3 regions of the Ruegeria hyattellae genome follow, and region 1 is predicted to be linked to each of the others. Evidence: riboswitches for the same ligand, from Rfam matches in the RefSeq annotation. Region 1 holds a riboswitch; each other region holds the start of a gene.

Region 1 (3,268 bases):
GGGCGCGGCGCTGGTCGACAAGGAGGGCATACGGCATCCGATGGCGGGCCTTCTTGGGCTGGTTACGTCATATGAGAAACGCAAGTTCAACCTTGGCTACCGCAAGGCCACTCTGATCGCACCGATGCCAGGCTTCGACACCGGTTCGGCGCTGCGCGGGCATGAGTTCCACTATTCCTCGATCCTCGAACAGCCCGACGCGCCGCTGGCTCGCGTGGTGGATGCCGAAGGCGTGGAAGGCCCGCAAACCGGCTCGGTTCGTGGAACTGTGACGGGGACCTTCTTTCACATGATCGCCGAGGCTCGGTCATGAGCGGATTTGTCTCCTTCGTCGGCTCCGGCCCCGGTGACCCCGAGCTATTGACGCTGAAAGCGGTGGACCGTCTGCAAAAGGCCGATGCGATCCTGTTCGATGACCTCAGCAGCGGCCCGATCCTGAGCCATGCACGCGAGGACGCCGATCTGGTGGGCGTCGGCAAACGTGCCGGTCGCCCCTCGCCCAAGCAGGACCATGTAAGCCGGTTGCTGGTGGATTACGCCCGAAACGGCGCACGCGTCGTGCGGCTGAAATCCGGCGATGGCGGCATGTTCGGCCGACTTGAGGAAGAGCTGGTCGCCCTGCGCGCTGCCGAGATCGGTTATGAGATCATCCCCGGCATCCCCTCGGCCTGCGCGGCGGCAGCGGCGGCGGGCATTCCGCTAACCCGGCGGCTGACCGCACGGCGGGTACAGTTCGTGACCGGTCACGATATCAGCGGCAAGCTGCCCTCGGACTTGAATCTGGCCGCGCTGGCCGACCCGATGGCGACCACGGTTGTCTTCATGGGCAAACGCACCTTCCCTCTACTTGTCGAGGCGCTGCACGAGCATGGCCTGCCGCTGGACACGCCGGCCCTGCTGGCACAATCCGTTTCGACGCCCGGTCAGAGCCTGCAGCGCACAACGATGGGCGCATTGGCGGATCAATTGGCCTCGGAAATCGGGACCGCACCCGCGCTAATCCTCTATGGGCCGCTCGCGGATGGATGAATGCCGCTTTTAGGGTTGACGCAAATGGGGTTGGCAAGACAAGAGTGCGGATACGGTGCTCGGGCCGCAAGGTCCGGGAAAAAGGGAACGGGGTGCAAATCCCCGACTGCCCCCGCAACTGTAATCGGGGAGCAAGCGTGGTAATCGCCACTGGCATAACGCCGGGAAGGTCCTCGCTTGTGACGATCCGTGAGTCAGGAAACCTGCCGTGAATTGAAACAGCCGGGCAACCGGCGCACGTATTCGCCGGGGTTGGCGGAAAGGAGACTATACATGCATATCGAACCGGGCGTCGTGCATGGCGCAAAAATGGTTTTCGCCTACGGAACAGCAGCCGCTGCCGCTGGGTATTCTCTGAAACTGATCGCAGACGATCTGAAAGAGCGCGCCGCGACTTCGTTCATCGCGCGCTCCATCGCTGCCACTCTGAGCGTCTTCATCTTCTTCGAGGTGCTGCCGCATTTCCCGGTCGGCATTTCCGAGGTTCACTTCATTCTGGGTACCACGCTGCTGCTGATTCTGGGCACCGCACCCGCTGCGGTCGGTCTGGCCGCTGGTCTGGCGATTCAGGGCCTACTGTTCGCACCCAGTGACGTGCCGATGTATTTCGTGAACCTCACCACCCTGCTGGTGCCGCTCTTCGGTATCCATGCGCTGGCCAAGCGTGCGCTGCCGCGAGACATCGCTTATGTCGATCTGGGCTATGCGGACGTGCTGAAACTGTCGGCGGCCTATCAGGGCGGCGTAATCGCCTGGGTCGCCTTCTGGGCCTTTTACGGTCAGGGTTTCGGCGCCGAGAACATGGCCGCCGTTGGCAGCTTTGGGCTGGCCTACATGCTGGTGGTTCTGGTCGAGCCGATCTTCGATCTTGCCGTTCTGGCGGGCGCCAAGTCGCTGAAGGGTCTGAAGGAGTCCGGTCTGGTCACCTCCCGCCTTTATCACGCGGCCTGATCTGATCTAACGTGCAAAGGATGGCTCCGGCTCGAAATGGGTCGGAGCCATTGTTTTTTATGCAAGAGCTTCTTCTGATCGGCATCGGCACCGGCAACCCCGATCACGTGACCCGCGAGGGCGCGCGCGCGATTCGCGACGCGGACCTGATCCTGATACCTCATAAAGGCAGCGGCAAAGAGGATCTGGCCGGTCTGCGCGAACAGATCATTACCGATCTGAGTGACAGTCCGCCGCCGCTTGTCCATTTCGACATCCCCAAACGCCACGCCGACGATGGTTACCTGCAAGGCGTGGAAGAGTGGCACGACGCCATCGCGGGGCGCTGGCAGGAGGCGATCGCAGAGCATCCTGATGCACGCCGCGTTGCCCTGCTGATCTGGGGCGATCCGTCGCTCTATGACAGTTCGCTGCGCATCGCAGACCGGCTGGACCCGAAACCGACGATCCGGGTCATACCCGGCATTACCGCCCTTCAGGCGCTGACCGCTGCCCACGCGATCCCGATCAACGAGCTTGGCGCGCCCTATATTGTCACCACCGGGCGGCGCATCCGCGACGAGGGCTGGCCCGACCCTGTCACCTCGGTTGCCGTGATGCTGGATGGCGAGTGTTCGTTTCAGTCGCTCGACCCCGCGCTCTATGACATCTGGTGGGGCGCGTTTGTCGGGATGAAGGAGCAGATCCTGATCCATGGCCCCCTGCAAGAGGTCAGTCAGCGGATCATTGACACACGCGCCGCTGCCCGCACCGAGCATGGTTGGATCATGGATATCTATCTCCTGCGCAGGTGCGCGGGCTGATCGCACGGCTCGGTCCACGGAAAAGTGATGCCACTCGTCCGCGCGACATGGCATCAAGGACCCGTGGACCTCGGAGGATGCCATGCTCAGAATCGCTTCTCTTTTTGTTGCCCTGCTGACCGCCACAATGACCCATGCAGATGATATGTCTGCGCGCGAAGGGTGGACCGTTCTGCCGACCGGCAAATCCCATGACCAACTCGTCAACGACCTGAAAGCTGCGGTGAAACAAAACGGGCTGATTGTGGTGACGCAGGCCGGGCCGACCAAGGCCGCCGCCGCGCGTGGGATCACCATACCGGGCAATCGCGTCATCGGCGTGTTCAACAATGACTTCGCGGTGCGGGTGCTGGAGCTCTCGACCGCTGCGATGATCGAAGCACCGATCCGGTTCTATGTGACCGAGAATGCCGATGGGACTGCCACGCTGTCTTACAAAACCCCCTCCTTCGTCTTTGCGCCCTACACCGATGGTGGCACCGAAT
Region 2 (3,268 bases), on a different contig from region 1:
CGTCTGGCGTCGACAATCCCCACCGGATGTGCAGACTTGGCTTGATCGCCTCAGTCCGGAAGTTCTGCCACGCGGCCGCGTTATTCTGCCGCTGAACGCGGTCAAGACCTCCATGCGGCACGTCTGTGATATGTCTGGTTTGATTGCTGGTCGCGAATGAGAGTGGCTTCAGAATGATATTGTATCTCTGGCCTCCAATCGGAGGCACGGAAGAGACCCGGCGCGTCCTGGTGCTGGACCCTGCGTTTGATCCGGACGACGAGGCATGAGCCGCAATCTGGGTCAAAGCAGCCTGCGTCGGAAACGGCGCTCTGGCAATTCCATAGCCGCGTTTGACTGCCTACCAACCCCATTGAGGCAGTTGTTGTCTGAAGCTGCGCTACGGAGGTCCCCGGCATCCGCGCGGAGCATTTGGTCAAAGTTGCAGGCCAAAGGACTGACGCCGGACGAAACACTCATACCGCTGAGCCAGGCCAAGGCCAAAACGCTCGCCCGCGACCGGAAATCAACCGTTTTCATAGCCAATGCTCAAACTTGAAGGAAAACCCATGTTTCTTCCATTGCAGCTTGCCATTGCTACCCTTGTTGCTCTTGGCTCCGCTCTCCCAGCGACTGCTCAAGAGAAAGCCTAAAGACTCTGAGCGCTTAAGCTTTGATTAAAGGGCTGTTGCTTCAAGTCTCGATTGACATGGCGCTCGGTCTAAGACAACCAAGGATCAGATGGTTCCCGATGGTTCGCCAATGGGATGAAAAGGGAATACGGTGAGGTCTGCCAATTGGCACCAAGTCCGTTACTGCCCCCGCAACTGTAAGCGGTAAGCGATGCCAAAAACCACTGGCCAAAAGCCGGGAAGGATGGCCAAGCTTCGACCCGCAAGTCAGGAGACCTGCCATCATGTTTTTAACCAACCAGGGGCGGGGCGTCCCGGAAGGGGGCTTTGATGGCACGTCTGATACGTGTTTACATGATCGGCACCTTCTGGCCTCGCTTGGCTTCAAGCGGAGCGGGCAATGCCAGATGCACATGACCATTTCCTTCTGATCTGTTCGACCTGTAGCGGCACAGTGCCTGTTGATGCCATACGCAATACGTTGACAGACAAGTTGCCTGCGGGGTTCGTTGTTCGTAGCGTTGCCGCATGGCCGGTTGCGCACGTCCGATGTCCGTCGGGTTTCAGGCCGTCGGCAAAGCGCAGTACCTGTTTGGTGACATTGAGAGCGCAGAAGACATCGAGGCGCTGGCCGAATTCGCGCAACAATACCACGATAGCTCGGATGGCTGGACCCGCGCCACCGACCGACCGGAAACATTATTCACAAAAACTCTTTCTCGCTTGCCCCGAATCCAGTTGGAGGAGCCAACATGACGACCTCGACCTTTTTGGTTGCACGTGATCTTGAGTACCATGCGCTCAACGGCGATGCCCTGTTGCAAGGCGCCTCGTTTGAGTTGCACGAGGGCGCGATTTTGGCAATCGCCGGCCCGAACGGGGCCGGAAAAACGACGCTGCTGAATCTTTTATGCGGGACGGCTGCAGTGGTTCTGGGCAATGTGCTGGTCAAAGGCCGCAGCCTGAAGCAGATGCCCGCCAAAGAGCGCGCCCGAATGATCGCCGTTGTCAGCCAGCAAGAGCTTCCGGATGGCAGGCTACTCTTGCGGGACTACGTCGCACTCGGTCAGATTCCGATCTGGTCCGATCGCTCACCGGATGAACACGCCGGGGAACTAAGCAGGATCCTGGAGATGACAGGCCTTGGTGCGCTCGCCGACAAGCGGATGGCGGTGCTGTCCGGGGGCGAGCGTCAACGCGCCCATATCGCCCGGGCATTGGCACAGAATCCCTCTTTGCTGTTTCTGGACGAACCAACCAATAACCTCGACCCGGATGCCAAAGGCCGGATGCTGTCTCTGGTCGCCGATCTGGGGATCACGGTCGTGATGATCGTCCACGATCTGGTGATGATCCCAGAATTCGCCACCCATGTGGCGTTGATGAAATCCACACGGTTGACCGGCTTTGGCCCGGTGGCTGAAGTGCTGACCCCTGACCGGGTTCGCGACACGTTCGGCGTCGATTACCTGTGCTTTCACCACGAAGGCCGCGTGATCCCGGCGCTGGATATCCGAAAAACCATAGTTTCAACTTAAACCGAGGAACATTCACCAATGAAACACATCTGGTCCGTGGCGCTGGCAACAGCCATGGCAAGCGGTGCCTCTGCGCATGAGGTCATCGTTGACAATTGCGGCGAACCGCTTGTCTTTGAGACCCAGCCGGAGCGGTTGGTCGTGCACGACATGAACATGACTGACATGGCTTTCGCACTTGGCCTTCAGGAAAAGATCGTTGGCCTGACCGGCATCACAGGCTGGTACAGGACCAGCCCGGAATTCGACACGCTACGCGGCGATATTCAAGAGCTAGCACCGAAGTACCCTACCGTTGAAAACCTCGTAGCTGTGGAAACCGACCTGTTCTTCGCAGGCTGGTATTACGGCATGAAACCCGGTGGCGACGTCACTCCCGACACACTCGCCCCGTTTGGCATAAAGACTATGATTCTGACCGAAAGCTGCGTGCATCTGGACAAGGGCCGTCCCGAGGCCAGCATGGACCTGCTGTTCGACGACGTTATGCGTCTGGGCAAAGTGATGCATGTGGAAGAAAAGGCGGAGGAATTGGTTTCGGGCTGGAAAGTGAAACTGACTGCGATCGAAACCCAGACTGCTGATTTGCCCAAACCGCGCGTCTTCCTGCTGGATGGGCCGGCGGACGCGCCGTTTACGGCTGGCAAGTTTGCCATCCCCGACGCGATGATCGCCGCCGCAGGGGGTGAGAACGTAACCCATGACATGGAAACAAGCTGGGGCCGAACGTCGTGGGAGTCCGTAGCTGCAGCGAACCCGGAATTCCTGGTGCTGCTGGACTACCAGACTGGAAATGGTGCCGAGGATACGTTCAAGTTTCTGCAGGAACACCCGGTAATGTCCCAGACTGATGCCGTGAAGAACGAGCGCTGGATTGGTCTGCGGTACGAGGAACTGACCCCCGGACCGGCAAATATCGAAGCGATCTCGAAAATGGCCAAAGCTATGCATTCGGGTCTGAACTGATATGGGCCGACATGGCCTGACACTTTTGATGGGGGCGGTCGTTCTAGCCGCTCTCTTGTTGATTTCGACCATCTATGGCACCACGTCTATTCCCGTCTCCGACACGGTCACCGCCATTCTGCTGGGGACCGGTCTGAGCGACGGGGACATGTC
Region 3 (3,268 bases), on a different contig from region 1:
GAGGCTCTGGGAGGTGCGGCTAGCGAAAGCTTTGACCGAGCAATGGACGTACGCATTTCGCGGCTCAGAACCAAGCTGCGCGAAGACCCCAAGAACCCACGCCTGATCAAGACGATCTATGGCGCGGGGTATATCTTTCTGGGCGACGTGGAATGGCTCTGACAAAGGCCAATCAAGCGATAATCTCGGGCCAGAGCGCCGCATTCGCGCGGGTGAACACTCCCAGATGGCCTACCTTGCGCAACCCGAATGCGGACGGCTCAAGCGGGACAAGCGTGGCGCGCCCGTCAAAGAGCCGTGCCAGCCGTTCGCTGGCGACTGCCGGGCAGACGTCGTCATCGGTAAGAGTGACCATCTTTACAGGCGCGTCGCTGCGTCGCCAGTTGGGCTGCGGCAGGGTCCAACCAGCATCGGGCAAATAGGAATCGCGCGAGGTACACCAGCGCCGCCATTCCCAATACACCCCTGCGGGCAAATCGGGGCCAAATCCGATCAGTCGGCCGGGCAAATAGCCCGCAAGGCGGGTGGCGAGCGGCCCGTGACCGAACCAGAACAGGCGCGCTAGACCCTGATAAGGCCAGGGGTGGTCGCCATGATGTACTAGGCCGGAACAGACACTGATCATGCGGCTAATGTCCTCGATCCCGTCCTGCATCGGCATCGCCATCGCGCCCAGAGAATGGCCGATCACCCAAAGCGACGTACCCGGAAAGCGCCGCCGCACCTCTGCACGCGCGGCGGGCATGTCGATCAGAATCCAGTCCGACATTTTGACCCGTGAGGTCCGTAGTGGTCCGCTGCGCGAAGTCTCGAAATCGCGGTAATCATAGGTCAGGACGGCCATGCCGTGGGATTCGGCCAGCCAGCGCGCGAAGTGGCGGTAATACGACTGTGGCACGCCGGTGGCACTGTTGATCACCACCGCCGCGACAGGGTCACCGATCGGCAGGAACAATTTCCCCGACAGCGTCGCGGGCCCGGCATCAAAGCAGATGTCATGGGTCAGGATGGTTGTCTGCGCATCAAGCATGGGCGCTCTCCCGTTGCTAGACCGATTGGTCTATTGATCATATGTGTGGACCAATTGGTCTAGTCCTGTCAATATCCAAGAGCGATGAAAGAAAAACGTCCTATGCCCACCAAGGATCGGCTGATCCGGACCGCTGCCGAACTGTTCCGGCGCAGCGGCTACAACGGCGTAGGTCTGAACGAGCTGCTGACGGCAGCGAATGCGCCGAAAGGATCGCTGTACCACCACTTTCCGAATGGCAAACCGGATCTGGCACTGGCGGCGGCGACCTGGGCCTCGGACCGAATGCTGCGGATGATCGCCGTGGCCTATGAACCGGCCAGCAGTTTTGCCGAGGGGACGCAGGCCCTGTGCGCGCGGCTGGCAGAAATTTTCGATCGCTCGGGAAAGTGGGATGGATGCCCGATCTCGAGTACCTTGTTCGAAGGGCCCGATAACGAGGCGTTCCGCTCCCATGCCGCGCATCTTTATGAGGGCTGGATTTCCGAAGCGACGCAGCACGCCAAGCGGCTTGGGGTCAAGACGCCGCAGGCTACCGCCGAAGAGTTCTTCATGCTGATCCAGGGCGCTTGGCAATTGTCACGTGCCCGGAGAAGCTCGGCCCCGTTGCGGGCGCTGCCCACCATCGTCAGGCGCGGCGTGGGGACCGGGGACGGAAATTCTTGACAGACTCGGGCGGCAAGGACTAGCGGTTGTGTGATGGTTCTCACACCACATCTGTGGTTGGGATGAAAAGGGAACTCGGTGCGGTCCTGACAAGGCCAAATCCGCGACTGCCCCCGCAACTGTAAGCGGAGAGTGATGCCGTATGACCACTGGCCGAAAGGTCGGGAAGGGCGGCAAAGCGACGACCCGCAAGTCAGGAGACCTGCCATCGGAACTGAAACTCGAACGCGGGCGGGGTGTCCGGTGCGGGTCTGATGGCTGCACTTGGTCACGGACGTTCACAAGCCCCTTCCCGTCAGCGCGGAGGGCGCGATGTGATCTGGACGAAGAACAACCGAACGTTTGCGGAAACCCAATGTCTGATAACCGGCAAACCTTGCCCGGCGCTTGCTCGGATGGTGGATCGGCTGGCCGATGCCATGGCCTCGGCCCGCGCGGTGACGGCGCCGGATTTCGAGATCGACGGCAGCGCGCAGCTTGCCCATTGCGGGCAGGACTGCACGGCGGTCTACCGGGCCAACCATGCGCGAATACGTATGTTCGCCGGTGTTGCCGAGACCGCCGATCTCGACATCATGGAACTTTATGCCAACGCGATGATGGACCCGGAGGGGCAGGGCTTCCCCGCGCCCGACAGCGCGCCGCCCTGCGCCATGATCGAACTGCGCCTACCCTTGATCGAGCATCAGGCACAGGCCGCAGCATGATCCGTCAAGGCACGTTTTCTGTGACCTGATCGGGATGGGCCTCTGCCCATTCCTCCATGATCCGAGTCAATTCTGGGTCGCCGCTTGCCTCTATCAGGTTGCGCCCCAGCGGCGCACACGCCGCTAGCGCGTGCGACAGGCAGGTGGCGTGATCGCGGATATCCCGGTGCGGATTATTGTCCGCACCGTGCAGAATGGTCGACACCAGCCCGCCGCCATAGCCGTTCACATGGCCCAGATCCGGAGACAGCGTAAGAAGATAGATCATCATATCCGGCAACCCCTCCCACCCGGCGACCTGAAGGGCGGTCAGCCCCTCGCGATCGGGTGCCTCGGGGTTCAGGCCAAGGGCGACCAGACGTTTCACATGGTCCAGTTTGCCGGGAAGATGCAGGATCGACCGGATAAGGGTACGGTATTCATCAGGCAGGCTGGCCGCGTCCACAGACGCGCCGGGCAGCAAAGTCCCATCAGCGGCCTGGGCCAGAAGCTGCTCTGCTTGGGTGAGCTGTGGGGCCTTGCCTGTCGCCTCAATTGCGCGGGCAAGCGTCGAATTGCCGAAGACCCGCGCGAAACCATAGGCGGAATAGCCTTTATAGAGCCTGCTTGGATCGCCACCATGGGCAAGCAACAGGTCCACCACCGGCCCATCGCACATACGCCGCGCAGCCTGATGCAGGGCGGGCATGACCCAAGGTTCTTCACCTCCGACAGGGTCATCGTTGAACTCTTCCACCTGAGCGCCATGGTCGAGCAGCAGGCGCACCGCTTCGGGGTCGTTGAAGTCCAACGCCCTCAGCAACGCGTTTGTCCCGCGTGGCTCGGCTCCGGCGGCAAGCAGCATTTGCAGCCCCGTGTGATGCCC

The links. A riboswitch is a leader RNA that binds a small molecule or an ion and turns the genes downstream of it on or off. The one in region 1 is predicted to bind cobalamin.
Region 2: it holds a riboswitch for cobalamin, as region 1 does, so the genes downstream of both, AB1E33_RS04785 (DUF1636 family protein) here and AB1E33_RS15105 (energy-coupling factor ABC transporter permease) in region 1, are expected to answer to the same signal.
Region 3: it holds a riboswitch for cobalamin, as region 1 does, so the genes downstream of both, AB1E33_RS07950 (hypothetical protein) here and AB1E33_RS15105 (energy-coupling factor ABC transporter permease) in region 1, are expected to answer to the same signal.

Annotation. Positions count from the first base shown of each region.
Region 1 is NZ_JBGOSH010000005.1:363,915-367,182, reverse strand. Features, by position in the region: gene AB1E33_RS15115 (cobyrinic acid a,c-diamide synthase CobB) at 1-313, shown strand, start outside; gene cobA (uroporphyrinogen-III C-methyltransferase) at 310-1,029, shown strand; cobalamin riboswitch at 1,066-1,254, shown strand; gene AB1E33_RS15105 (energy-coupling factor ABC transporter permease) at 1,303-1,980, shown strand; gene cobF (precorrin-6A synthase (deacetylating)) at 2,040-2,783, shown strand; gene AB1E33_RS15095 (DUF302 domain-containing protein) at 2,866-3,268, shown strand, end outside.
Region 2 is NZ_JBGOSH010000002.1:179,591-182,858, reverse strand. Features, by position in the region: gene AB1E33_RS04795 (DUF1826 domain-containing protein) at 1-160, shown strand, start outside; gene AB1E33_RS04790 (DUF6525 family protein) at 266-538, shown strand; cobalamin riboswitch at 705-909, shown strand; gene AB1E33_RS04785 (DUF1636 family protein) at 1,161-1,367, shown strand; gene AB1E33_RS04780 (ABC transporter ATP-binding protein) at 1,364-2,149, shown strand; gene AB1E33_RS04775 (ABC transporter substrate-binding protein) at 2,168-3,115, shown strand; gene AB1E33_RS04770 (FecCD family ABC transporter permease) at 3,117-3,268, shown strand, end outside.
Region 3 is NZ_JBGOSH010000003.1:101,793-105,060, reverse strand. Features, by position in the region: gene AB1E33_RS07965 (response regulator transcription factor) at 1-162, shown strand, start outside; gene AB1E33_RS07960 (alpha/beta hydrolase family protein) at 173-1,030, opposite strand; gene AB1E33_RS07955 (TetR/AcrR family transcriptional regulator) at 1,133-1,696, shown strand; cobalamin riboswitch at 1,715-1,920, shown strand; gene AB1E33_RS07950 (hypothetical protein) at 2,011-2,403, shown strand; gene AB1E33_RS07945 (ankyrin repeat domain-containing protein) at 2,408-3,268, opposite strand, start outside.